DNA from 3 places in the Alkalihalobacterium alkalinitrilicum genome. Region 3 is predicted to be linked to each of the others. Evidence: riboswitches for the same ligand, from Rfam matches in the RefSeq annotation. Region 3 holds a riboswitch; each other region holds the start of a gene.
What was found. Region 3 has a riboswitch for S-adenosylmethionine ahead of metK (methionine adenosyltransferase). Riboswitches for the same ligand answer to the same signal wherever they lie in the genome.
Positions count from the first base shown of each region.

Region 1 (8,466 bases), 120 kb from region 3:
AACAACATACAATAAAGAATATACGAGTCATTTGTTAACACCAACTGAGTTTGTACAAATCCAAATAAGATGGACAACTAGTGCTGGAAATTTTAATTGAGGTGATGAGAATGAAAGAAGAGTATAACCTCGAGCAAGTCGCAAGAAAAGCGTTAGAAGAACGCGGAGTTACGCTTGATGATATTGCTGATTTGGTTTACTTTTTACAAGTGAAATACCATCCTAATCTAGATATCGAAGAATGTAAACTCAATGTTGATCGAGTGCTATCGAAACGAGAAGTACAAAATGCGATCATAACGGGAATACAGTTAGACAAATTGGCAGAACAAGGCCTAATTGAAGAACCATTATTAAGTATTATTCAAGAAGATGAGGGCTTATACGGAGTAGATGAGATCATTGCTTTATCTATTGTTAATGTATATGGATCCATTGGTTTTACAAATTACGGCTATATCGACAAGCAAAAGCCTGGCATACTTGAAAAGTTGAATGATAAAGAGTCAAAAGAGTGTCATACGTTTTTAGATGACATTGTTGGCGCGATAGCTGCAGCAGCATCAAGTCGATTAGCTCACCGGGCAGCCAATTGTGAGTAATGTTAGTGTCTAATAATAAAAAAAGAACGAAATTTATCGCATTTTTTTCTTCTGTACTAAACCATGGCCATTTTGGACAATTAAGTGAAACTTCATCCATGGGGTTTTCCTCTTCCCCCACTGATATTTTGTTATAGCCTACACGCTAGGGTTACACAGACGGTGCCACAGGACGTTGCACCGTCTATGTTCACTTTAGTTGTGATAGCAATTGATACGGGACAATAAAATTATTCCTCCAAAAACACATACTCCGTCAACGAAGAAAGCGAATATGTTGGTTGGTGTTCGACTTGTTGTAAATCTTCTTTTGACGTTACTCCCGTGTGGACGATAAGCGTATCAATGCCAGCACGAATTCCCGCCATAATGTCTGTATCGTAATTATCACCAACCATTAAGGTCTCTTCTTTTCTAGTACCTAGCTGTTGTAATGCCTGCTCAATAATGATGGACTCTGGCTTTCCTATAAAAGTTGGTGTCACCCCTGTCGAAACTGAAACAACTGAAGTTAGTGAGCCGTTTCCAGGCATTAATCCTCGTTCCGTCGGTATTGCTTTGTCTCCATTTGTTGATACAAACATAGCACCATTCCGAACAAAAAGACATGCTTTCGCGAACTTTTCATATGTAATGTGTCGATCAATTCCCATCACGACCACCTCTGCATCCTCTTCGACTATTTGCAGGCCTTTTGCTTTTAATGCTGATTCCAACCCGATTTCTCCCGTCATAAATACTTTCGCGTTCTCATTTTTATCTGCAATGTAATTGGCTGTTGCTTGACTCGTCGTAAAAACATGATCCTGCGTGCACGGTATTCCCATCTGATTTAACGTTTCTGACACTTGTGCTGGTGTCTTCGATGAGTTATTTGTCACAAATAAGTAAGGGACTCCTGAATGATGAATTTCGTTAATCCAATCCACTGCTTCTTCAATTCTTTCCTTTCCTTTATATACCGTTCCGTCTAAATCAATTAAGAAACCTTTATACCTTTTCATTTAACTCTCCTTTTAGTTATGGTATCTTACACCATATATTTACTTTATATTATAAAGAATATAAAAAAAGAAGCACAGCTTTATGCCATACTTCTTCGATTATTCCTCATTGACAGGAGGTTTAATTTTATAATAACAATGTGGTGTTTCATTAATTGCCATACACGTTTCACATTCGATTTCCTCTGTTTCTAATAAGTCTTGAAATAGAGACTGTTCACAAGCGCAAGCGACAGGAAACTCTTCTGCAATTTGAGAAATAGGGCAGTTGTATTCTTTAAAATGAATGATACCGTCATCTGTTTTCTCCCACTCCACCATATAACCGTTCTTTGTTTGCAAATTTGCTAATTCTTGAATTCGTTCATCAAAGCTTTTTCCTTTAAACCGCACTTCTAACTCTTCTTTCATACGTTGCCGTCGTAATTCAAACAAATCATCAATCATTTGCTTACCATTTAACTTTTCAATATCTTTCAAAAATCCTAATGTAAGTGCTGCATAATTACGTGGAAAAACTTCTTCGCCTTCTTTTGATAATGAATAGAGTGTCGATGGCCTCCCCATAGCTTGCCTCACTATTTTCGTTTCAACCATTTGATCTCTTTCTAACGTACTTAAATGCCTTCTGACGGCCATTTCTGTAATACCAAGAGAACTGGCTAAATGAGCAACCGTCAAGCTTTTATGTTTTTTTAACAATTGTAAAATTTGCTCGCGAGTTGAGGAGGTTTTTTTATCCATCCTATCCACCACCTTCCTTAATATTGTAATCGATTTCAGGAAGTAAGTAAATTTATTAAACTAAAATGTTTAGAAAATAACAGCAAATGGCCTTCCCTACAAGATTATTAACATTAGGTTTTTCGTATGTACCATTTTTGAAATATTTTAGCCTACCACATCAGGAAGTCTTAAAATAAAAAGACCTAGGCCACCAATCGGTAACCTAGGCTTCATTAATGAAATTATTTATTTTCCATCCACTCTGGTTTTCCGAATCCTTGGAACTCAGCGTCAATGACTTGTTCAAATTCAACTGACTCCACAGCTGCTTGAATATCTTTGACAAACTGTTCATCTAAGTCACTCGTGTTCACAACGACACGGTTTTGATAATCTTCAAACAAAGTTTCCAATTTAAGGGCATCGAGAAGTTCCATATTCGCTGCAAGCGCAAAGTTACCAGGGACAGCAGCTAAAGCGACACTATCAAGTGTTCTTGGTAATTGCGCAGCTTCAATTGGTCTGAATTGAAGATTTTTGTAATTATCCTTTACATCTTTTTCGGACATGGTTAATGGGTCGACATCTTCACTAATTGTAATTAACCCTTCTCTCTCCAAAATCAATAATGCTCTTGCTAAATTCGTAGGGTCATTAGGAATTGCAATTTCTGCGCCTTCTTCAATGTTTTCAAGAGTGTCAAACTGCTTAGAGTAAATCCCCATTGGTGCAGTAGGGATAGCGATAACATCTGATAACTCTAAATTATTCCCTTCAGCAAACGAATTCATGTAAATGATATGTTGGAATACGTTCGCATCAATCGAACCATTTCCAAGGGCCAAGTTAGGTTGTACATAATCACTAAATTCTCTTACTTCAATCGTGTAACCTTGTTCTTCTAAAATCGGTTTGATCGCTTTTGTCACCATATCACTGTAAGGACCAGCTGTTGCTCCAATCGTTAGCTTTCCTTTATCCTCAGCTTGCTCTGTTCCTCCATTAGTAGATTCAGCGCTTGCATCTTCAGAATTACTTGAACATGCAGCTAAAAGACCTACTGCTACAATGGCAAAAATGAATAATTTTAATTTGTTCATTTGGTTCTTCCTCTCTAGTTGTTTATTATTTTATTTAAACTTTAGCTACTGCTAATCGTTAAATACTTATTTAATGTTTATCGTTTATCTACTCGTTTCGCGATGAAATCACCCGTATATTGGATAAATTGTACAAGACAAATCAGAATAATAATGGTCGTAAACATTACATTATTGTCATAACGATAATACCCAAAGCGGACAGCTAAATCACCAATTCCACCACCGCCAATAATCCCTGCCATGGCTGAGTAACCAATTAGGCTGATCGTTGTGATCGTTAATCCTTGAATGATTCCCGATTTCGACTCAGGTAATAGCACATCTTTTATAATCATCCAAGGGGTTGCTCCACAAGCAATCGCGGCTTCGATGACCCCTTTATCAATTTTCCTGACCGCCGCCTCTACTATTCTCGCAAAAAACGGTATAGCGGCTACAGATAAGGAAACCGATGCTGCTGTTGGTCCAATCGTCGTTCCTGTGATCAACTGCGTTAAAGGTAACAAAGCGACAAGTAAGATGATAAATGGAACCGACCTAATTAAGTTAACAACTACTCCAAGGATCGATTTCAAAATTTTGTTTTCTAAAAATAAATCACGATCCGTAACGAATAATAAAATGCCGAGCGGAAGACCAACAATAACGGCAATCGATAATGAAATCGAAACCATATAAAGTGTTTCTAGAAATGCTTTATTTAACTCCGGCAACAACGCGATCACTGCTTCTACCATATTGAATCACCTCCACTCCTTGTGTACGTTCAACTAAATAATTAATGGCATTCTCGACTTCGCTTTCGTTTCCATTTAGCTCCATAATAAAAATGCCAAGTGGAGTTTCTTTTATATATTCGATCTTACCATGCAAGATATTGCCCTTAACTGCAAATCTTTGCAGCACATCTGATACAATCGACTCTCCAGCGATCGCTCCATGAAATTGGATCTTAATGATCGTTCCATTACAGCTATTAGTTAAAGCTTCTGGAAGGTTAAATTGTAAAACACTTTGAATAAAATCTTTTGTCAGTTCTTCTTTAGGATGAGCAAACGTATTGTAAACGGAACCTTCTTCAATGACTTGTCCATTTTGCATAACGGCCATTCGATCACAAATTTCTTTTACAACTTCCATTTCATGTGTAATTAATACGATCGTCAAATCTAGTTCTTGATTAATCTTTTTTAAGAGATTAAGAATGGACTTGGTTGTTTTCGGATCAAGCGCTGATGTAGCTTCATCACATAAAAGAACTTTAGGTTCATTCGCTAGAGCACGCGCAATTCCAACCCTTTGCTTTTGCCCTCCACTTAATTGAGAAGGGTATTGGTCCTTCTTATCAGCAAGACCAACCATCTCTAACAGCCCATTGACTCGTGTTTCGGTTTCGCTTTTTGACTTATTAGCCGCCTTGAGCGCAAATGCGACATTTTCAAACACGGTTTTTGAGCTAACAAGGTGAAAATGCTGAAAGATCATCCCAATCTTTTGTCTTGCTTCTCTTAACTCTTTTTTATTAAGTTCAACAAGGTTTACATCATCGACTTTTATTTCACCTGAAGTCGGTCTTTCCATTAAGTTCAAACAACGTAACAATGAGCTTTTCCCAGCCCCACTATACCCCACAATTCCAAAGATCTCACCTTTTTCAATTGTTAGGGAGACCTGGTCAACGCCAATGACCGTTCCTTTTTTTGTTTTATATTCTTTAACTAAATTGTTTATTTCGATCATAGAAGCACCTTCTTTCCTAATTCCATATTTACACATCTGATAACTTGGTTTTTTTACGATGTATGCCTGGAGTGGCTCTCATTTTGATATGAAAGTCTTTCGTTAATGTTCCTAATATCCACTAACAATTCATCCCGACACCCATCAGTGTTTTAACGCTTTAATAAACTACCAAAAAATGAATAAAAAAAAGCTTCTCTCCTACATAGAAAGAAACAGCACGAACATATCGTAGCCTTATCTTCCAGAATGAAAGTATTCTGTAGGAGTTAGCACCATGCCAAAATGGCGGTTGCCGGACGTCATTGGGCCTATTCCCTCAGTCTCTCTTGATAAGATTTAATTTTTAGAAATTTAAGAATGAATTCATCATAAATAAAAAACATAATAATGTCAATGTTATTTTTTTGATATAATAAATTATACGAATAGTCAGAAAATATACACATGTGTAAAACCAACACATTTCAGGGTGAAAAATGGTGAAGAAAATGAAGAGGAGGAAAAAGACAACGGAAGTTCTTCAAACGTTATGTGGGCAACGCAAAAAAGAGCAGCACGCCGTGTACCGCTCTATCCCACACCACAAACTTTTGAACATCGACCTGCTTGTACAAATGACTTCATGGATTAGAACTAAGATTATTCTTCTTTTGGTAAAAAAGCTGATACTGGTCCTAGTTCTGACTCAAGATAATGACGAACCGCTTCTGGAAATGCTTCAATAGCAGATAAGTTTTCTATTAAAACGTTAACTAAAATAGGATGATCTACGGTTACGTATGCTTGTACTAGTTGTTTTCGCAAACGAATCACATTTCTTAGCTGTTCTGCAATTCTCGGTACAACTACTTTTTCGTCCTCTAGAATATCTATAATATCTTCGTAACTGCCTGGATCTCGCATAATAAAGCCGTCAATCATTGCATTTCCCACATCAATGATGGACTCAATCAAATTATGACCAATTCTTTCTAACGCCAATTTTTCAATAACGCTTTCCCACGTTGTTTGATTTCGATACAAATTTAATAATTCCTCAATATGACTAAGCGTAGTTTCAATTTTTTCACGATCTACAAAATACATTTTATATCACCCGACGTTCTTTTTTTTAGGCTGTTAGTATCAGTTATCACTATACATCTTTACGCAAAGCTTGAAGTAACAACTGATGCTTTTCTAATAAATAGTATAACATATTTCCGTAAAAACCTACGTATTTCAATAATTTTTCACTTTATTTGTTCATACTGTTTCCTTATTAATGATGATTTTGTTATGATTAAACATGATTGAACATATAGAGCTACGAACTGGAGGAGAATACATTGGATCGTGAACTAGCATTAGAGATCGTCCGAGTTACAGAAGCAGCTGCTCTTGCATCAGCACAATGGCTTGGCCGTGGAAAAAAGAATGAAGCAGATGATGCGGCCACAACAGCAATGCGTGCGATGTTTGATTCAGTCAATTGCAATGGGGAAGTTGTTATTGGTGAAGGTGAATTAGATGAAGCGCCAATGCTTTATATAGGTGAAAAAGTGGGAAGTGGTAACGGACCTGAAGTCGATATTGCCGTCGATCCTTTGGAAGGAACAAACATTGTCGCCAAAGGTCATCCAAATGCAATGGCGGTTATTGCCGTCGCTGATAAAGGAACACTTCTTCATGCCCCAGATATGTATATGGAAAAAATAGCCGTCGGTCCAAAAGCTGCAGGGCTCGTCCGACTTGATGACCCCATTGAAAAAACGATTGATATTATTGCAAAAATGACGAATAAGCGTATACACGATGTAACCGTCATCATTCAAGAACGTGAACGTCATGTAGAATTAATCGAAAGAGTTCGTCAAAAAGGTGCACGGGTAAAATTATTCGGTGATGGTGATGTGGGAGCTTCTATCGCGACAGCATTACCTCATACAGGGATCGATTTATTTGTTGGTATTGGTGGTGCGCCAGAGGGTGTCATTTCAGCTGCTGCGATAAAAGCACTCGGCGGCGACATGCTAGCACGTCTTAAGCCACAAGACGACGAAGAATTTGACCGTTGTAAGAAGATGGGGCTAGAAGACCCACATCAGATTTTGACGCTCGATGATCTCGTTCGTGGTGATGATGCCATTTTTGCAGCAACAGGTGTATCCTCTGGCGAATTACTACAAGGTGTCCGCTTTTTAGGTGGCGACTTAGTTGAAACCGATTCCATTGTGATGCGTGCAAAAACAAAAACGGTACGATATATTAAAGCACACCATCATTTGGAATATAAACCACATTTACAAATGCATAATTCATAGAGGTGATAAAATGTCTGAACGCTTTTTTTTGTACGATGAAGAAGAAACAACAAAAGCCCGCTACGTAAGTTTTATGGGAGAAAACCAACGCTTTGATCTAGCAATAATTAAAACAACAAAGCATTATGGAAAACAGCTTGTCCTCGATATACAATCGAATCGTTTTGCGATTATTGGACAAGATGATTTAGAAGAACCAGGCTATTTAGAGCATGTATACAAGCTTAATGATGAAGACGCGGAAGAGCTACGATCTTTCTTACAAGAAATGATGTAAAAGAGTTTTCAAAAAGGTAAGGCTAAAACGGCTGGACAGAAGTTTCGTTACTTGTGACAAATAGGATGATTTACCGATAAATTGAGACTAAACTGTTTTAAGCTTTTGCTTAGAGGCTAAAAACCACCATCATCGGGCAAGTTAACCGATAGGAGGTGGTTTTTTTATGGATGAACAACACCCACAGCGGAAAGATAAAGAACAACCAACCGAAGCATCATATACAGACTTTTCAAATGTCGAGACGCTACGTAATTTTGTTTTCCCAGAAGATTTACCTGATGGCCCCTATGGGTCTCCCTCAGATTATCCATTGGGAAAAAGTACGCCTTGGCATGAGGGGCAGAGATCGTACAGCAATTTCAACTATGAGTTTAAATCTTTACACCAAAATTTACCTCGGCAATTTCCAGGAGCGCATCCGCCACATGATGATCCTGATAAAAATGAAGAGCCACCGTATACGACTAAATAAAATCAACAAAACAGTGAGGGTTAACACTTCCCTCACTGTTTACAATTGGTGTTATCGATTGTTTAAATAACAATACTTAATCTAACCTTCAGCTAGAATCATGTTCTTTATGTACTTACTTCATACTTAAGAACTCTTCCGCCCTTCCTTTACTCTTTTCAAAACAAAATAAGGACAACCGAAGTTACAGTACTCATATAAATACTCAGAAAGTGTACTGATTTTATTATCAT
Region 1 is NZ_KV917368.1:4,352,120-4,360,585, reverse strand. Features, by position in the region: gene BK574_RS21110 (phosphatidylglycerophosphatase A family protein) at 111-602, shown strand; gene BK574_RS21105 (TIGR01457 family HAD-type hydrolase) at 833-1,606, opposite strand; gene BK574_RS21100 (helix-turn-helix transcriptional regulator) at 1,706-2,350, opposite strand; gene BK574_RS21095 (MetQ/NlpA family ABC transporter substrate-binding protein) at 2,575-3,432, opposite strand; gene BK574_RS21090 (methionine ABC transporter permease) at 3,510-4,172, opposite strand; gene BK574_RS21085 (methionine ABC transporter ATP-binding protein) at 4,132-5,175, opposite strand; SAM riboswitch class I at 5,410-5,514, opposite strand; gene BK574_RS27675 (hypothetical protein) at 5,648-5,809, shown strand; gene BK574_RS21080 (DUF86 domain-containing protein) at 5,818-6,264, opposite strand; gene glpX (class II fructose-bisphosphatase) at 6,507-7,481, shown strand; gene BK574_RS21070 (DUF3055 domain-containing protein) at 7,492-7,758, shown strand; gene BK574_RS21065 (cytosolic protein) at 7,925-8,233, shown strand; gene BK574_RS21060 (YutD family protein) at 8,360-8,466, opposite strand, start outside.
Region 1: linked by a shared signal. The riboswitch ahead of BK574_RS21085 (methionine ABC transporter ATP-binding protein) and the one ahead of metK (methionine adenosyltransferase) in region 3 are both predicted to bind S-adenosylmethionine.

Region 2 (8,466 bases), 160 kb from region 3:
TTCCTAGTCTTTTTTCAGTTTCTAGAATAAAAAAAGTGTCCGAAAAGCCTAAGCTTTTCGAACACCTTTGCCATCATTTTAATTTATTATTCACTCCAAGGAATAACGGCACCGTCATATCTTTCATGAATGAAGTTTACTACTTCTTCAGAACGTAACACCTCAAATAAAGTGTGGATTTCTGGACGATCTACATCTTCAGAGCGAACAACGATTAAGTTCGGTTGAAGCACATCTTGTCCTTCAAATGCAATACCGTATTTTTCAATATCAACTTCACCCTGTAGTGCAAAGTTTGTATTGATAACAACTGCATCTCCTTCTCCACTTTCAAATGAAGGAGCAAGCAAACTAGCTTCTACAAGTGTTGAAAAATCTAAGTTTTTTGGATTGGAAACAATGTCTTCACGCTGTGCTAATTGACCTTCTTCTACGTCAAGCTCGATCACACCTGCACGCTCAAAGATTGGTAAAATACGACCGTGATCACTAAAAGATTCACTCATGATAATTGTTGCTCCATCCGGAAGTTCATCTAAACTGCTGTACTCTTTTGAATAAACACCGATTGGCTCCGCGTGAATGGGCCCGATGCTTTCGAACTCATAACCAAACTCTTCAATTTGCATAGCTAAATAACCTGGTGTTTGGAAATAGTTCGCATCTAATTCGCCATTTTCTAACGTTTGGTTCGGTAAAATATAATCCGTGAATGTTCTAATTTCAAGATCGATCCCTTTTTCCGCTAAAAGTGGAGCAGCAAATTCCAATACTTCTGTATGCGGAACAGCTGATGCTCCTACGACTAGCTTTACATGTTCTTCTTGTGCTGCTTCTTCTTCACCTGGTGTTTCTTCTGTTTGCGGCTCTTCTTCAGCGCCACCGCCACAAGCGACTAATGATAAAGAAATCGCTGCAGCTCCAATTAAACTTAAGAACTTTTTCATCTCTTTTTTTCCCCCTTGATTAACGTTTATCTGTTTTATTTGTGAAATAATCTCCAATCCATTGAATAACGAAAACAACTAATAGGATTGCGATTGTTGCCACCATAGTAATGGTTGTATTATTCCTCTGGAACCCTTCTAAGTATGCAAAGTGGCCCAGTCCTCCAGCCCCGATCACCCCTGCCATTGCTGTATAACTTACGAGAGCAATCGCTGTAACGGTAATTCCTGAGATTAACGCTGGTAGTGACTCTGGAATTAATACTTTATAAATGATTTGCCAATTCGTTGCACCCATCGACTGCGAGGCTTCAATCACACCTTTATCGATTTCTCTTAAGGCGATTTCTACCATACGAGCATAGAAAGGAGCCGCGCCAATAATTAAAGCGGGTAGCGCCGCATTCGCCCCTAGCATTGTACCCATTAACGCTCTTGTAAACGGGATGAGTAATACAATTAGGATAATAAACGGAATAGACCTAAATACATTGACAATCAAACTTACAATTAGATTAGCGGGACGGTTTTCCCATAAGTTTCCCTTACTTGTTAAATATAAAATAAGTCCTAAAACAATCCCAATGACGAACGTTGCGGCAACCGAGATTGACGTCATATAAATGGTTTCAACCGTTGCTTCCCATAATTTATCCCATTTCATTTTGCTAAGCCATTCATTAAACATGATCGATCACCTCCACTTGAACTCCTTGCTCTCGAATAAAGGCAATCACATTTTCGATCTCATTTTCTGCTCCCTTAATCTGTATAAAAAGCGTTCCATACGCTCCTTCTTGCGTTTGCGAGATCTTTCCTTGTAAAATGTTAACTTCTATATCAAAATTCCGTATAATTCTAGTGATTAACGGTTTTTCCGTTTCTTCGCCAACAAAGCTTAATTGAATGACTTTTCCCGTTTCTTCTTCAATAATGTGGGAAATCGTTTCTTTCGTCTCTTCAGGATCTGTAACTTGTTTTACGAACTGTTTCGTAATACCAGCAGTTGGATGTTTAAAGACCTCAAGAACAGGACCTTCTTCGACGACCTTCCCTGCTTCCATCACGGCTACACGATGGCAGATCTTCCGAATGACGTGCATTTCATGCGTAATTAGGACAATCGTTAAGCCAAGCTTTTTATTAATATCAACGAGTAATTCTAAAATCGAGTCTGTCGTTTTTGGATCGAGCGCAGATGTTGCTTCATCACAAAGGAGTACTTTCGGGTTATTCGCAAGCGCTCTTGCAATTCCGACTCTTTGCTTTTGACCCCCACTCAGCTGGGAAGGATACGATCCGCCTCTACCCTCTAATCCAACGAGCTTTATCAACTCGTCCACTCGCTGTTTACGTTCTTCTTTAGGCACACCAGCAATTTCCAACGGGAACACAATATTTTCACTGACTGTTCTTGACCATAATAAGTTAAAGTGCTGGAAGATCATACTAATTTCTTGTCGCGCTTTCCGTAATGATTTTCCTTTTAATGACGAAAGCTCTTTTCCTGCAACAGTAACCGTTCCTTCTGTCGGCCGTTCTAGACTATTTAGCATACGAATGAGTGTACTTTTTCCTGCACCACTGTAACCAATAATTCCGTAAATTTCACCATCATTTATATTTAAATCAACATGATCTACTGCTGTTACAATTCCGTCTTTTGTTTTAAACAGTTTTCGAATGCCGCTTAAATTTATCATCGTGATCCTCCTTTTTTATTATTTTTCTCCCATCTCTCTATTTTTTCTATCTATACTTTTCCTATATGTTTACTTGTAATAAAGGCGATACTACCTTCTATTAAAAGTTTACTTTTGAATAAAAAAACCTTTCCGTCAACAGATGAACAGAAAGGTTTAATCGCAATGTTAGTCCTTTCTCTCATCTTTCAAGGGATTTCACCTTGCAGGATTTAGCACCTTTCTTAACACTTTTTCGTGTTTTCAAAGGTTGCCGGGTTTCTTCGGGCCAGTCCCTCCACCACTCTAGATAAGAGCTAATAGCTATTAAATTATGAATTTATTAAAGCAATGAGAGAATGATAACATGTGTCGAAATTTGTTGTCAACCACTTTTAATTAAACGTTTATTTAACCTTTCGAAATACGAGATAAAAATAAATAGAGCCAATTAAATACAGTCCACCAGTGATTGAAAAGACGATCGCATATCCATAATATGCACCATATAACATGACAAACGTCATCGAAACAGGCCCCATCACCGCCCAACCTAATTGGAACACCATTTGTCCGACTGAGTTCGCTAACCCTTTTATAGAGTCATCCACGCTCCTCATCATTAATGACATTTGAATCGGATTTCCTGCATTCATTAAAGCCTGACGGAATAAAAATCCAATCACAGCGAACCAAAGATTTTCAGTGTAAGCAGTTAATAACAGAAATGGTAATGAAGATAGTTGTAAAATGACAACGGCTCGAACTTCACCAAATCGTTTCACGACTGCTGGGCCAATCATTAATGCGATTGCAGTGCTCGCTTGACCAAGGGCTAAAATAATACCAACAAGTGATTTGTTAATCTCAAATCGATCGGTAAAATATAAATTTAAGTACGGTATTACAAGTCCTGAACCAAAACCTATAATTAACTGAGCAATGGCAAAAAGCGCAATCATTTTCAAGCCTGATTTCTGTGTTTTGAAAATACTTGTAAATGAACTTGCAGCTGTTTTTTCAGTTTTAAGCTTCTTTTTCTCATTGATTTTTAATACAGGAATGATCGAAGCAAAGAAGAATGCTGCTCCAACGAGTAACGTAATTCGAACACTCCATAAGGGACTTAAAGATAAAAAGGCTTGCAGCGCATCACTTAACGTTCCTCCAACTACATTACCGACAACATTAGCGACCATTATTAATGCAAAATTAAAACTAAACAAATGAACACGTTGTTTTTCAGTAGAGTTTTCCGCCAGCAAGGGAATGGAAGAAACTTGTATAAATGCCATGAAAACACCGGTACAAAATGCACTTACAAGCAAAAGTGACTCGTCCACGAAGACCGCCCTTAGAAGTAAGGTAATGGCAGAAAAAACAGCCCCAACTAAAATTACCTTTTTTCTTCCAACTTTATCACTCATTAATCCCGCAGGTAATAAAAAGATTGCTGAGGCCATTGCGGTCATCGCAATCACTTTTCCATTTACTTGATCGTCATAGCCCAGTTCACGAATATAATAATTGTATATGATCATGAAAATGCCCATACCGACATTTCCTAAAAAGGATGTGAGTAAGAATAACCGAACATTTTTGTTATAACTTTTTAATTGATTACCCCAATCCCCAATAAACTTAGACATTCTAATTTCAATTTCCTTCCCGAAATAAATTTCGCTACCCTAAATATAATAGTCAATTATTTCGAGTTTGCATAGAGTTTTTCACTATAATTTTTTTGTAAAATTAAGGTGAGTTCCATATAAAATGAAACTTCCACCAGTAAAAGTATTCCTCTTCCTCCACTGGACAGAAAAAAATGAGGTGACTTTTCGTCATCCTCATTTCTTTAGGTCGTATTTTAATTTTTTAAATTGAAAATATAAAAAGCAGCCGACGCAAAAACCTAGTAACGCCACTGTCGCAGCCACCGATACCATGCCAACGAGAACCCAACCGAACCAATGTCCTGTTACAAGGAGTAAAATAAACGCGATCCCTAACAAGGATGCTGCAATCATTTGATTAAAGCGTTGAAGTTCAGCCGCTTCGGTTTCATCCTTTGAAGCGTCTTTGTTTAACTGCTTGGCGACAGCAAACGCAATATTTGCCTTCGGTCCAAAAAACAGTGGTAGTAATACAAACAATAATGTTAAGGCTAATAATGCCACACTTTGAAAGCTGATTGAAAGTACTGTTAAAACGACCATTGTATATTGGTTTGCTCTTACAAAAGATTTTGGAATATCCTTCATACTATACAAAGCCTCCTTATCCCGATAAGAATTTATGTGTTTAAGTCATTTTATGTGAAAAGTATCCGTTTTGGCAATGGAAGTGCCTTCTAGTTTTATTTTTGGAATAACGACATTAAGGTTATTTAACTTACGGGTGTTTATACCACGCTGAAAAAAGCGAGGGCTCTTCCCCCTCGCTTTCACCTAACACCACCCTAAGTCACAATCATCGACATACTTATCTTGTTTCTCTGGATGGGCATTTTCATAACGGTACACTTTATTACTGTCAAACTCAAAACCTTCGGCCATCTCATACTGATTTCCCTGGTTTGTCATAATAATTTTACCGATACGCGCCTCATCCATATATAAATTCATTGCTCCGTTTTCTAATTTTCCATCGACTTTACTTGTTACGTCTACTTTCTTCATTTGTTTTTCAATCATAAATCAAACCTCCTCCTTTTCGGGCGGTTATGTTTACGATACCCCAAACTCTTGCTTTTCAAACCGAGAAGAACTTAGCTATTGCATTGGTTGGGAGGAAATTTCGGGAAAATAAAAAGGCTGACTTCAAGCATTGTAATCTCTCATGAGTGCCGCATTTACTGCCATTTCACTCCTAAGGATAACACTTTCCGTCAACCTTTTATGATTAGATCTTAGTCTTCACTAATCATTTCTTGGTATTTTTCAGCTGACATTAATTTATCTAATTCAGACGCATCTGATAATTCAACTACAATCATCCATGCTTTTTCATACGGTGATTCATTTACAAGTTCGGGTGCATCGTCTAATCCTTCGTTAATTTCAACGACTTTACCACTCACTGGAGCGTATAGTTCTGAAACGGTTTTTACCGATTCAACGCTACCGAATGGCTCGTCCGCAGTAATTTCATCGCCAATTTCTGGTAGTTCAACGAATACGATATCACCTAATTCAGATTGTGCGAAATCTGTAATTCCAATATGCACTTTATTTCCTTCAATTTTTACCCATTCATGTTCTTCAGAGTATTTTAGTTCTTGTGGTAAATTCACGAATATCCCTCCAATAATTTCGGTGTTCATCGTTACTATATAATAAATTAGTAACGTTATACAACCCTAGTTACTTTTTCCAATTCTCTTCAAATTCCTCTTCTTTAAACCCAACCGTCACTTTTTCACCATCGGTAACAATTGGACGTTTAATTAACATACCATCTGTTACGAGGATATCTAGTAATTCTTCAGGTGAAGATTCCTTTACTTTATCTTTCAACCCGAGTTCACGATATTTTTTTCCACTCGTATTAAAAAACTTTTTAATTTCTAATCCACTTTTGTTGTAGAGCGACTCTAATTCTTCTCGACTAGGTGGATGTTCAACGATATGTATAGCTTCATACTCAATTTCATTGTCATCAAACCACTTTTTTGCTTTTTTACATGTTCCACAATTTGGATACCAGTAAAATTGTAAGCTCATTGTTTCTCCTCCTTAAAGTTTACTTTATATAGACATTATTCCTTAAACTGGGTTGTTTAACAACTATAATGTTTCACCCTACACATTAATTACGACGTCAAAGAAGCCCCAATTTGGGACTTCTTTGATCTTAGTAGAGAGGAGAATGCTTCCTTGTAGAAAGGAGATTATATTTTTTTTGGAACTAATGCTCCAAAATTGAATAACAAAATGAATTAAACAGTGTAACGCTCTTCTGTTAGTACACGTTCAGCAATTTGGCGCTTCTTCGCAATGACGTTAACTGGAGTGTGACGAGTTAATTTACGTAAAATTGAAATCATTGTACGAAGAGTGTCGCCTTCTTCCATAGCAACTAACGATTCTTTCGCATGTGCCTCGATACGGTTAAACGCTTCTTGGCAGTATACTTGCGTTAAAAGTAATTTCTGCTCGTTTTTATCTAAACCATTGCGGTTGATTGCTTTTTCTGTACGAAGAATTGCCGATTCCATATTAAACACTTCACTAACGATGTCTGCTACATTCGCAAGAAGCTCTTGTTCATGCTGAAGCTTTTGTTGGTATTTTTGCGCTCCAGTACCAGCGATCATTAAGAAGACCTTCTTTGCCATTTTTAATAAATATTTTTCTTGCTCTAACGGCTCAGTTCCAACTTCTTCTGGCATCATCATCATTAATTCTTCTTGAAGTGACATTGCTTTTTCGAGTAAAGGAAGCTCACCTTTCATTGCTTTACGAAGGATAGTTCCAGGCACCAAAAGACGGTTAATTTCATTTGTACCTTCAAAAATACGGTTAATACGAGAGTCACGGTAAATGCGTTCTACTTCGTATTCAGCCATAAATCCATAACCACCGTGAATTTGGACCGCTTCATCAGCACAGAAGTCTAACGTTTCTGAACCAACAATTTTATTTAAAGAGCACTCAATTGCATATTCGGCAATTGCCTCCGCCACTTTACGGCCGTCTTTTTGCTCTTCATCTGTTAAGCATCCTAAGCGGTCTTCGAACAAACCACCTGTACGGTAAATCGAGCTTTCCGCACCATAAATCGCTGTCGCCATACTCGCTAATTTTTCTTGAATTAACGTGAATTTTGCGATCGGTTGTTTGAACTGCTTACGCTCATTTGCATATTTAGCTGCTAATTCAAGCGCACGCTTAGCTCCTCCAACAGTACCTACCCCAAGCTTGTAACGACCTACGTTTAAGATGTTAAACGCGATAACGTGTCCTTTACCAACTTCACCAAGTAGGTTTTCTTTTGGCACATGAACATCTTCTAAAATTAATGTACGAGTCGAAGAACCTTTGATACCCATTTTCTTCTCTTCTGGACCTGTGGAAACGCCATCGAATGCTTTTTCTACGATAAATGCGCTGAAGTGCTCACCATCGATTTTTGCATATACTACAAATACGTCTGCAAATGCAGAGTTTGTAATCCATTGTTTTTGTCCGTTTAATACATAGTGAGTACCTGCTTCATTAAGAACCGCAGTCGTTTTTGCACCTAGCGCATCTGAACCTGAACCTGGCTCTGTAAGTGCGTATGCAGCAATTTTTGCACCAGAAGCAAGATCTGGAAGGTACTTTGATTTTTGTTCATGGTTACCGAAAAATACGATTGGTAATGAACCGATCCCTACGTGAGCACCATAGCTTAATGAAAAACCACCAGCTCTTGAGAACTTCTCTGTAATTACTGATGAACTAATTTTGTCTAACCCTAATCCACCATACTCTTCAGGAACATCTGCCCCTAAAAGACCAAGCTCACCAGCTTGATTTAAAAGGCGACGTGAAACATCAAAGTTGTGGTTTTCGATTTCTTCTATTTCAGGAACAACATCATTAACAACAAACTCTTCTGTTGTTTTACCAATCATGATATGCTCTTCAGAAAAATCTTCTGGAGTAAATACTTTCCCTGCAGAAATATTGTCTAATAAAAAGCTTCCACCTTTTACAATCTCATCTTTTACGTTACTCATTTTTCATTCCTCCATTATGTTTAATTTTTTCTAGACTTTCGCCTGTCAGAACATTTGCTGGTCGGGGCTACCAGGGGACTGCAGCTTTTCTATTAACCTATTAATTCAAATACGC
Region 2 is NZ_KV917368.1:4,315,081-4,323,546, reverse strand. Features, by position in the region: gene BK574_RS20920 (MetQ/NlpA family ABC transporter substrate-binding protein) at 87-947, opposite strand; gene BK574_RS20915 (methionine ABC transporter permease) at 967-1,635, opposite strand; gene BK574_RS20910 (methionine ABC transporter ATP-binding protein) at 1,628-2,650, opposite strand; SAM riboswitch class I at 2,829-2,946, opposite strand; gene BK574_RS20905 (MFS transporter) at 3,037-4,278, opposite strand; gene BK574_RS20900 (DUF4395 domain-containing protein) at 4,477-4,890, opposite strand; gene BK574_RS20895 (YusG family protein) at 5,077-5,322, opposite strand; gene gcvH (glycine cleavage system protein GcvH) at 5,538-5,921, opposite strand; gene BK574_RS20885 (arsenate reductase family protein) at 5,992-6,351, opposite strand; gene BK574_RS20880 (acyl-CoA dehydrogenase family protein) at 6,567-8,351, opposite strand; gene BK574_RS20875 (acetyl-CoA C-acetyltransferase) at 8,444-8,466, opposite strand, start outside.
Region 2: linked by a shared signal. The riboswitch ahead of BK574_RS20910 (methionine ABC transporter ATP-binding protein) and the one ahead of metK (methionine adenosyltransferase) in region 3 are both predicted to bind S-adenosylmethionine.

Region 3 (8,466 bases):
CTTTTTGTATTCCACCTTATACTAGTGGACCAGCACTTTTAATTTCATTAGAAACGTTATTGAATTTCTCGAAGTTTTCTTTGAATTTGCTCGCAAGTTCTTGTGCCTTTTGGTCGTATTCTTCACCATTTTCCCAAGTTAACTTAGGCTGAAGCACTTCATCTGGTACTCCAGGGCAATGAACAGGTACATTTAAACCGAAAATCGGGTCAACAGAGAATTCCGCTGAGTTTAACTCCCCTTGAAGTGCAGCTTGGATCATAGCACGAGTGTAAGCTAGGTTCATACGTTTACCTACACCGTAAGGACCTGCAGACCAACCCGTGTTTACAAGGTAAACTTGTGCATCATGCTGAGAAATTTTTTCACCAAGCATTTCCGCATAACGATGTGCTGGTAGTGGAAGGAATGGTGCGCCGAAACAAGTTGAGAACGTTGCTTCAGGCTCTGTTACTCCACGCTCAGTTCCTGCTAGTTTACTAGTGTAACCTGATAAGAAATGGTACATTGCTTGTTCTTTTGTTAATTTACTGATTGGAGGTAATACACCAAACGCATCAGCAGTTAAGAAAATGATAGTATTAGGGTGTCCAGCAATGCTCGGCATTAATGTATTAGGAATAGACTCTAAAGGATAAGCGACACGTGTATTTTCCGTTAATGATGTATCATCATAGTCTGGATTTCCAGTTTTGTCATCGAGTACTACATTTTCTAAAACAGCTCCGAAACGAATTGCATCCCAAATTTGTGGCTCTTTTTCATAAGATAAGTTTACACACTTAGCATAGCAGCCGCCTTCAACATTAAATACACCGTTGTTAGACCAGCCGTGCTCATCATCACCAATTAAATGACGGTTAGGATCCGCAGATAACGTTGTTTTTCCTGTGCCAGAAAGTCCGAAGAATAAAGCAACGTCGCCTTCTTTACCAGCATTCGCTGAACAGTGCATAGAAAGCACATCTTGTTCTGGTAACAAGTAATTCATGATTGAGAAGACCGATTTCTTCATTTCGCCAGCATATTCAGTACCACCAATTAAAACAACTCTCTCTTCGAATGAAACGATAATAAACGTTTCAGAACGAGTTCCGTCAATTTCAGGATCTGCTTTAAAGTTTGGCGCAGAGATTACAGTGAATTCTGAATCGTGAGTTTGTAATTCTTCTTGAGTAGGGCGAATAAATAATTGTTTTGCGAAAAGGTTATGCCAAGCGTATTCATTAATAACTTGAATTGGAAGACGGTAGCTTTTATCTGCACCTGCAAAACCACGAAAAACAAATAATTCTTCTTTTTCTTTTAAGTAATTCATTACTTTGTTGTATAATTTAGTGAAAACCTCTTTTTCGATCGGTTGGTTAACAGAACCCCAGTCGATTTTATCTTTTACAGATTCTTCTTTTACGATAAATTTATCTTTAGGTGAGCGTCCAGTATATTTACCAGTAGCAACACTTAATGCTCCTGCAGAAGTTAGTACCCCTTCATTTCTCATTAGTGACCTTTCGACTAATTTAGAAACAGGAAGGTCTAAATGAACATTTTCTCCTTGTAAAATATGCTCTAATTCAGTAGCGAAGCTAATTGTACTCATTGGTCACAAAACCCTCTCTTTTTTATATTTTATCCACTATGTTTGTAAGGATTAATAATTAATTTTTTATGTTGAAATTAGTATAACACATTTTATTAAATAGTCTATACTATTATTTCAATTTGTGTGCAAATAAGTTGAAAAATTATGTGTCTAAATTAATAACGTGCTATTAAAAGGATGTTTATACATTGGTGTTGCCTTTTTTCCTATTAAATAGGTTTCTTATTACGGACTTTAGAATACTTAAAATTCATAGGTTTTGATAATGTTCAATGTTAATACTGGATAGCTTATATTTCATTCGGGTGTCCAAACTTTCGCGCGATGTGCCAAAATCAACATGTAGAAAGCCAAATAATAAGGTAAATCTGTTCAGTACCCATTTTTAGTTATTTGCATAGCATAAAGTAGGAAGGAGGGGTTTGCGGTGGACAGTATTTCAATGTTGGACCTCGCGACCGTTTCAGCTGTTGTTGCTGCATTAGTAACTGTTGTCGGAAATGCCTTTAATATTGATAAGAAGTATCGAGCGTTATTAGCGATTGGTGTCGCGTGTGTATTATGGTTTATTCCTAAAGAATGGGGAAATGAATTATTAGTTGCGTTAATCATCGGTTTAACGGCGAGCGGGGTTTATAGTCAGGTGAAACCACGAGATAACCAAAATGAGTTATTACGCATGCAGCTTCGGGAAGAAGTTAGAGAAGAAGAAGAACGAAAGCGAAATCAGAACCAAAATACACCGTATTAAAACAAGGTTCTCGCTCTAACTTAGAGGCCAATGCTTCTATAAAAGAGTTGATCACGGCATGGCAAAATAAAATATTGGAATATCGCATCTTAATGGTCCTAGTAAAGAGGACTTTTTTTGTCTAGCTGCAGTCGCCAGCTCCTCGAGGACAAATAACCTATCAGGACAAAAGTTAAAGAGCGAACTTTAGCCTGCCAGAACATTTGCTGGTCGGAGCTAAACAGGCGACTTCGCTTTTCTTTGTACTTAAAATGAATAATCATCTAATTTTGCTATTGTTAAGGATAAATGTGTTTTACTAATTGAGACTTTCTACTGTCAACAGGCAATAGTTGACAACGATTACTTTGTAAGTTATGATATGACGCGAACGGATACTCTTATCCCGAGTCGGTGGAGGGACAGGCCCGAAGAAACCCAGCAACCAACACCATTAAAAAAGGTGAAAAGGTGCTAACCTGCAAAGCTTATGCTTTGAAAGATAAGAGGTTAAAGGTGATATGTCTAACCCTTTTCCTCATGAGGAAAGGGGTTTTTATGACTATATATGTCTTAAATTTATACTCACTAGGGTGAGGGAATGAGTGCCGTATCAATATTTAACACATTTTAAGGGAAGACTACCCGTAGAAGGAATAGAATTTCCTCTAAAATGTGAAAAAGGAGGATACTGTTTAATGGTAGAAAAGAAAAGTCGTCGCCTATTCACCTCTGAGTCGGTGACAGAAGGGCATCCTGATAAAATCTGTGACCAAATTTCTGATGCGATTTTAGACGCCATTTTAAAAAATGATGCGAATGCTCGTGTAGCTTGTGAAACTTCAGTCAATACGGGTTTAGTATTAGTAGCTGGAGAAATTACGACAAGTACATACGTTGATATCCCGAAGATCGTTCGTGAAACAATTAAAAATATTGGTTATACTCGTGCGAAGTATGGGTTTGATTCAGAGACGTGTGCCGTTCTTACTTCCATTGATGAGCAATCTGCTGATATTGCTCAAGGGGTTAATCAAGCACTTGAGGCGCGTGAAGGTCAGATGACGGACCAAGAAATTGAAGCAATTGGTGCAGGAGACCAAGGGTTAATGTTTGGTTATGCTGATAATGAAACGGTTGAATTAATGCCACTTCCAATTTCGTTAGCACATAAATTGTCACGTCGTTTAACCGAAGTTCGTAAAGATGAAGTTCTTCCATATTTACGTCCAGATGGAAAAACGCAAGTTACGGTAGAATACGATGAAAATGGAAAGCCAGCCCGTATTGATACAATCGTTATTTCTACTCAACATCATCCTGAAGTAACATTAGAGCAAATTCAACGAAATATTAAAGAGTATGTAATCAAACCAGTGGTTCCAGCTCATTTAATTGATGAGGAAACAAAATACTTTATTAACCCTACAGGTCGCTTCGTGATCGGTGGACCTCAAGGGGACGCTGGATTAACAGGAAGAAAAATTATCGTTGATACGTACGGCGGTTATGCTCGTCACGGTGGTGGAGCATTCTCAGGAAAAGATCCAACAAAAGTGGACCGTTCTGGAGCGTATGCGGCTCGTTATGTAGCGAAAAACATCGTAGCTGCTGGTTTAGCAGATCGTTGTGAAGTACAGCTAGCTTATGCGATTGGTGTAGCACAACCTGTATCTATTGCTGTTGATACTTTTGGTACAGGAAAAGTATCAGAGGAAGTGTTAGTGAGTCTTGTAAGAAAGCACTTTGACCTTCGTCCAGCAGGCATTATTAATATGTTAAATCTACGTCGTCCAATTTATAAGCAAACAGCTGCTTATGGACATTTTGGACGAAATGATATTGATTTACCTTGGGAGCAAACGGACAAAGCAGAACTGTTACGAACAGAAGCTTCAAAATAATAAGCTAAAAAGGAGTGGGAGACCCTACTCCTTTTTTGCATTTTAAAGAAGTTTTTTTGCTAAAGGAACAAGTACAGAAAAGACATCGACTTTCATCATTTTTGGTGGTAATGGATGTCTTTTCTAACTTTTAATGATGGGAAGAAACCAGTTTCATATCGGAATGAGACATACTATATGCTTTTTCATATTGTAAAAGTAAGTTGTCAAATATCGTTTCCCATGATTGAGACCGAGCGTACTTCCTCGCTTCATACCCCATTTGTAAGCGAAGAATTTCATCAGATAGTAGCCTTTCAATCGCTGAAATGAAAGATGTGGGACTTTTTGCTTCGCAGATAATTCCAGTTTGTTCATGAGTAACAATCTCAGTAACGCCACCGGCATTAGCTACAATTGCTGGCGTTCCAGAAGCTAGTGCTTCTAAGACGACATTCCCAAAGGTTTCTGTTGTTGAAGGGAAAACAAATAGGTCAGCTAGAGCATAAATTGAAGCTAGTTCAGAACCAGCTAGATAGCCTGTAAATGTAATGTTTTGTGTGAAGTTCTCTTTGTATTCTTGTAGAAGTGGTCCATCTCCTACATAAATCCAATGGACTTCATTTTTTATTCTTTCTGGGAGTTGCTCCATGACTGCCTGCAACGTCTCTAAGTCTTTTTCGGGCGCCATTCTGCCAACAAAAAGCAGTACATATTTCTTTTTAATATTAAATCGTTCATATAAGCTCGTATCTTTATGCTTTGGACTAAATTGAAAACAATCGACTCCTCGAGTCCATAAGTCGATATTTGTAAATCCACGTCTTACTAAATGAGCTTTCGTTTCTTTTGAAGGAACAAAGGTCATATTAAAGTGTGAATAAAACCATTTCATAAACTTCCATAGCCCTTCGGACATAAAGGTAAGTTTATAATATTTTAAATAATGATCAAAGTGGGTGTGGTAAGAACCAACCATTGGAATGTTTAGCTTTTTCCCATAGTGAAGGCCACTGAGTCCGATATTAAATGGAGTAGTAATATGAATGAGGTCAGGTTTAAAAGCATCGATCTGTTGTCGAATAGTAAACGGATTAGGAAGAGCCATGCGACATTCAGGATATAGGAAAAAAGGCAAACTGAAAAACGAGTGAATATGATGGGAGTATACATCAGTTTGCTGTATTGTTTCAGGAACAAATAGCTGATAAGGGACTTTACGGTGTTCAAAATGATGAACAAGTCGTTGTAGGGTGCGAGCTACACCATTTACTTGAGGAGCAAATGTATCGGTAAATAACGCGATTTTCATATGGAACCTCCTACGCCATTCCTAATTCGATAAACCAATAGCTAAATACAACCGTAGATAGAAGGGCACTACTGAAGCCCAGAATAGCACCAACGATGACATCTGAAGGATAGTGAAGCCCGAGAAAAATTCTAGATACCCCTACTAACAAAGCGATAGGTAACAATAGAAAAGAAAGCCAGGGGTTGAAAAGAATAAACGGTGTGGCAACTGAGAAAATTGCTGTTGTATGGCCCGAAGGAAAGGAATGATCTTTAAATCGGTTATCAACAACGTAAGTGTTTGGCAACACAAGATAAGGTCGTTTTCGACGATATCCTTTCTTAAAAATGACAACGAGAATGTGACTGAACGTTAAAGCTAAGGCAGCTGCTAAAGCTAATCCTTTCATTGGACCAGACAGGAGCAAACAAAGAAGAATTGTTATACCGACTGTAAAAGTGGCTCCGCCTAAGTGAGTAAGGTACGACATGACTAAAAATGAAATTTTGGACTGGCTTTTCTCGTTAATCAAATAAAACAAGCTACAATCAGTCTGATAAAACCATTGTTTTGATCTTTCCATACGAAAACCTCTTTTCAAGGAAGTTGCCAATGGCACTTTTGAGAGTTGTTAACCAAATTGTAACCATGTAGTGTTATATAAATATGAAGGAATTTTTAAGTTTTTTTAAGTTTTGTAAATGGAGCTAAAAGATTTTCTACAAAATTTTCATGTTTTATTTCAGGGGTTTTAGATATGGTGGTTTCGCCCTCGCATTATCAGGGGATTTCCTAATAGGTCTATCTGCTAATTAATGTTATTTTTGTTTGGGGGGAATTATCATGAAAAAAGTAAAAGTAATATTAATATCGGCTGTACTTATCGGTAGCTTAGCAGCATGTGGAACAAATAAATGATGGTACAGGAGAAGAAGAACCAATCGATACGCCTGATAATGGTGAAGTAGTCGAAACACCAGCTGTGAATTCAGAGGTTCCTGATGATGATGAAGAAATGGTCTTCATACCAGAAATGAAGGAATTAGAATGTGAAGTTGAAGGAGAAATGGAAAAGGGAGTCGCTCATCTAACAGTTAGTGATTTAAATTATTCTCATTTACAATGTTTGTACCTGGAAAGGAAGCAGCTGAAGGAGCAGAACCAAGATTTTGGGCGATGCTGAATACGCTTGCTGCTGGAGAATAATAAAATAGTAGCTTTAATATCAGAAAAATAAATATAAGAGTGACCCGCATGGGATCATGCGGGTCTTACTCAATAATGATGGCTATTAAATCCTTTAAGCTCTTAGCTAATAAAATATATACGACTCATACAGTTATGTGGTTTGGCTAAAGCATCTCACGTTATTTGGATTGTAAACTTTTATAGTATTGTCCTTTTTCCACGTATTCTCTGCGAATTCGTGCCATATCTTTACGGTCTTCTTCTGTTAATTCACGAACAACTTTTGCAGGGCGCCCAAAAGCAAGACTGTTTGGTGGAATAACTTTTCCTTGTGGGACAAGACTACCTGCACCAATAAAAGCTCCTTCACCAACTTCTGCACCATCAAGCACGATGGACCCCATTCCAATAAGGGCGTTTTTACGAAGAATACAACTATGTAATATTACTTGGTGACCTACTGTGACGTCATCTTCAAGGATAAGTGGATTATTTGGACTTTGGTGAAGGACGGAATTATCTTGGACATTCACACGATCTCCTATAATAGTAGGGGCTACATCTCCACGTATAACGGTGTTAAACCAAATGCTTGTCTTTTCTCCAATTTGTACATCTCCTGTAATTGTAACAAAATCTGCAATAAATGCTGACTCTGCTATATCAGGTGTTTTGTTATTATAAGGATAAATCAAAAGTGAACAGCTCCTTTCAAGGTGAAAAAACGGATAAATCAATTTAGATGACAATGTCTTTAGATTCTGACATAAATATAAGAAGCAACATCATTGCCTAATTTACTACGTTTAGTTTAGCAAATATTAGGGGAAAAAAATAGATAGAAAGGGGATTATTATGTGGAAATGGGAATGTAGCCAACAGCCAAAGGGCGTTATTGTTATCATTCACGGAGCTGGAGAACATCACGGAAGATATGGTTGGTTAAGAAAACAGTGGCAACAAGCTGGATTTCATATTGTCATGGGTGATTTACCTGGTCAAGGTAAAACAAGAGGAAAGCGTGGACATATTGATTCATTTAATCAATATATTGAAACAGTCTATGAGTGGTATAAAGAAGCTGCATTGTATGGTTTACCTGTTTATTTAATAGGGCATAGTATGGGTGGACTCATTTCCATTCGTACGTTAATGGAGAAAAGGATGGAAATACATGGAGTCATTTTATCATCACCTTTATTGAAATTAGCAGAAGAACCACCTAAATATAAGACGATGGCATCGAAAGCATTACACAGACTATTACCTAGCGTCACCGCTCCATCTGGTTTAAAAACCCATCTTGTTACCAGAAATGAAGAAATAAGAGAAGCTTATTTAATAGATGAACTCCGAGTAACGAAAGTATCGTTACGGTGGTATCAAGAAATCTTGAAGGCAATGACCCTGGCTAAAAGAAACGTGAGTGATTTTCCAAATGTTCCACTTCTTCTACTTCAAGCAGGTGATGACCGCATCGTGAATAGTGAAGCGGCTAAGTTTTGGTTTGATCAGTTACAAACGAGTGAAAAATGGTTCAAGGAGTGGGATGGACTCTTCCATGAACTCTTTAATGAACCTGAACGAGACGATGTATTTCGTTATGCCAAAACATTTGTCGAACTTCATCTAACATAAGGTGAAGTTTTTTATTTTAGGAAATTTTAAACTATTAAAGAATAAAGAATAACTATTCATTTTCGGCGATAAATGGTGTGCTTTTTGATTCGTATGATGAACTTTAACAAGCAAGTTTGGATAAAAATTT
Region 3 is NZ_KV917368.1:4,474,078-4,482,543, forward strand. Features, by position in the region: gene pckA (phosphoenolpyruvate carboxykinase (ATP)) at 17-1,600, opposite strand; gene BK574_RS21720 (hypothetical protein) at 2,031-2,354, shown strand; SAM riboswitch class I at 2,732-2,842, shown strand; gene metK (methionine adenosyltransferase) at 3,032-4,237, shown strand; gene BK574_RS21730 (glycosyltransferase family 4 protein) at 4,368-5,528, opposite strand; gene BK574_RS21735 (phosphatase PAP2 family protein) at 5,539-6,093, opposite strand; gene BK574_RS21740 (hypothetical protein) at 6,412-6,693, shown strand; gene BK574_RS21745 (gamma carbonic anhydrase) at 6,878-7,393, opposite strand; gene BK574_RS21750 (alpha/beta hydrolase) at 7,554-8,336, shown strand.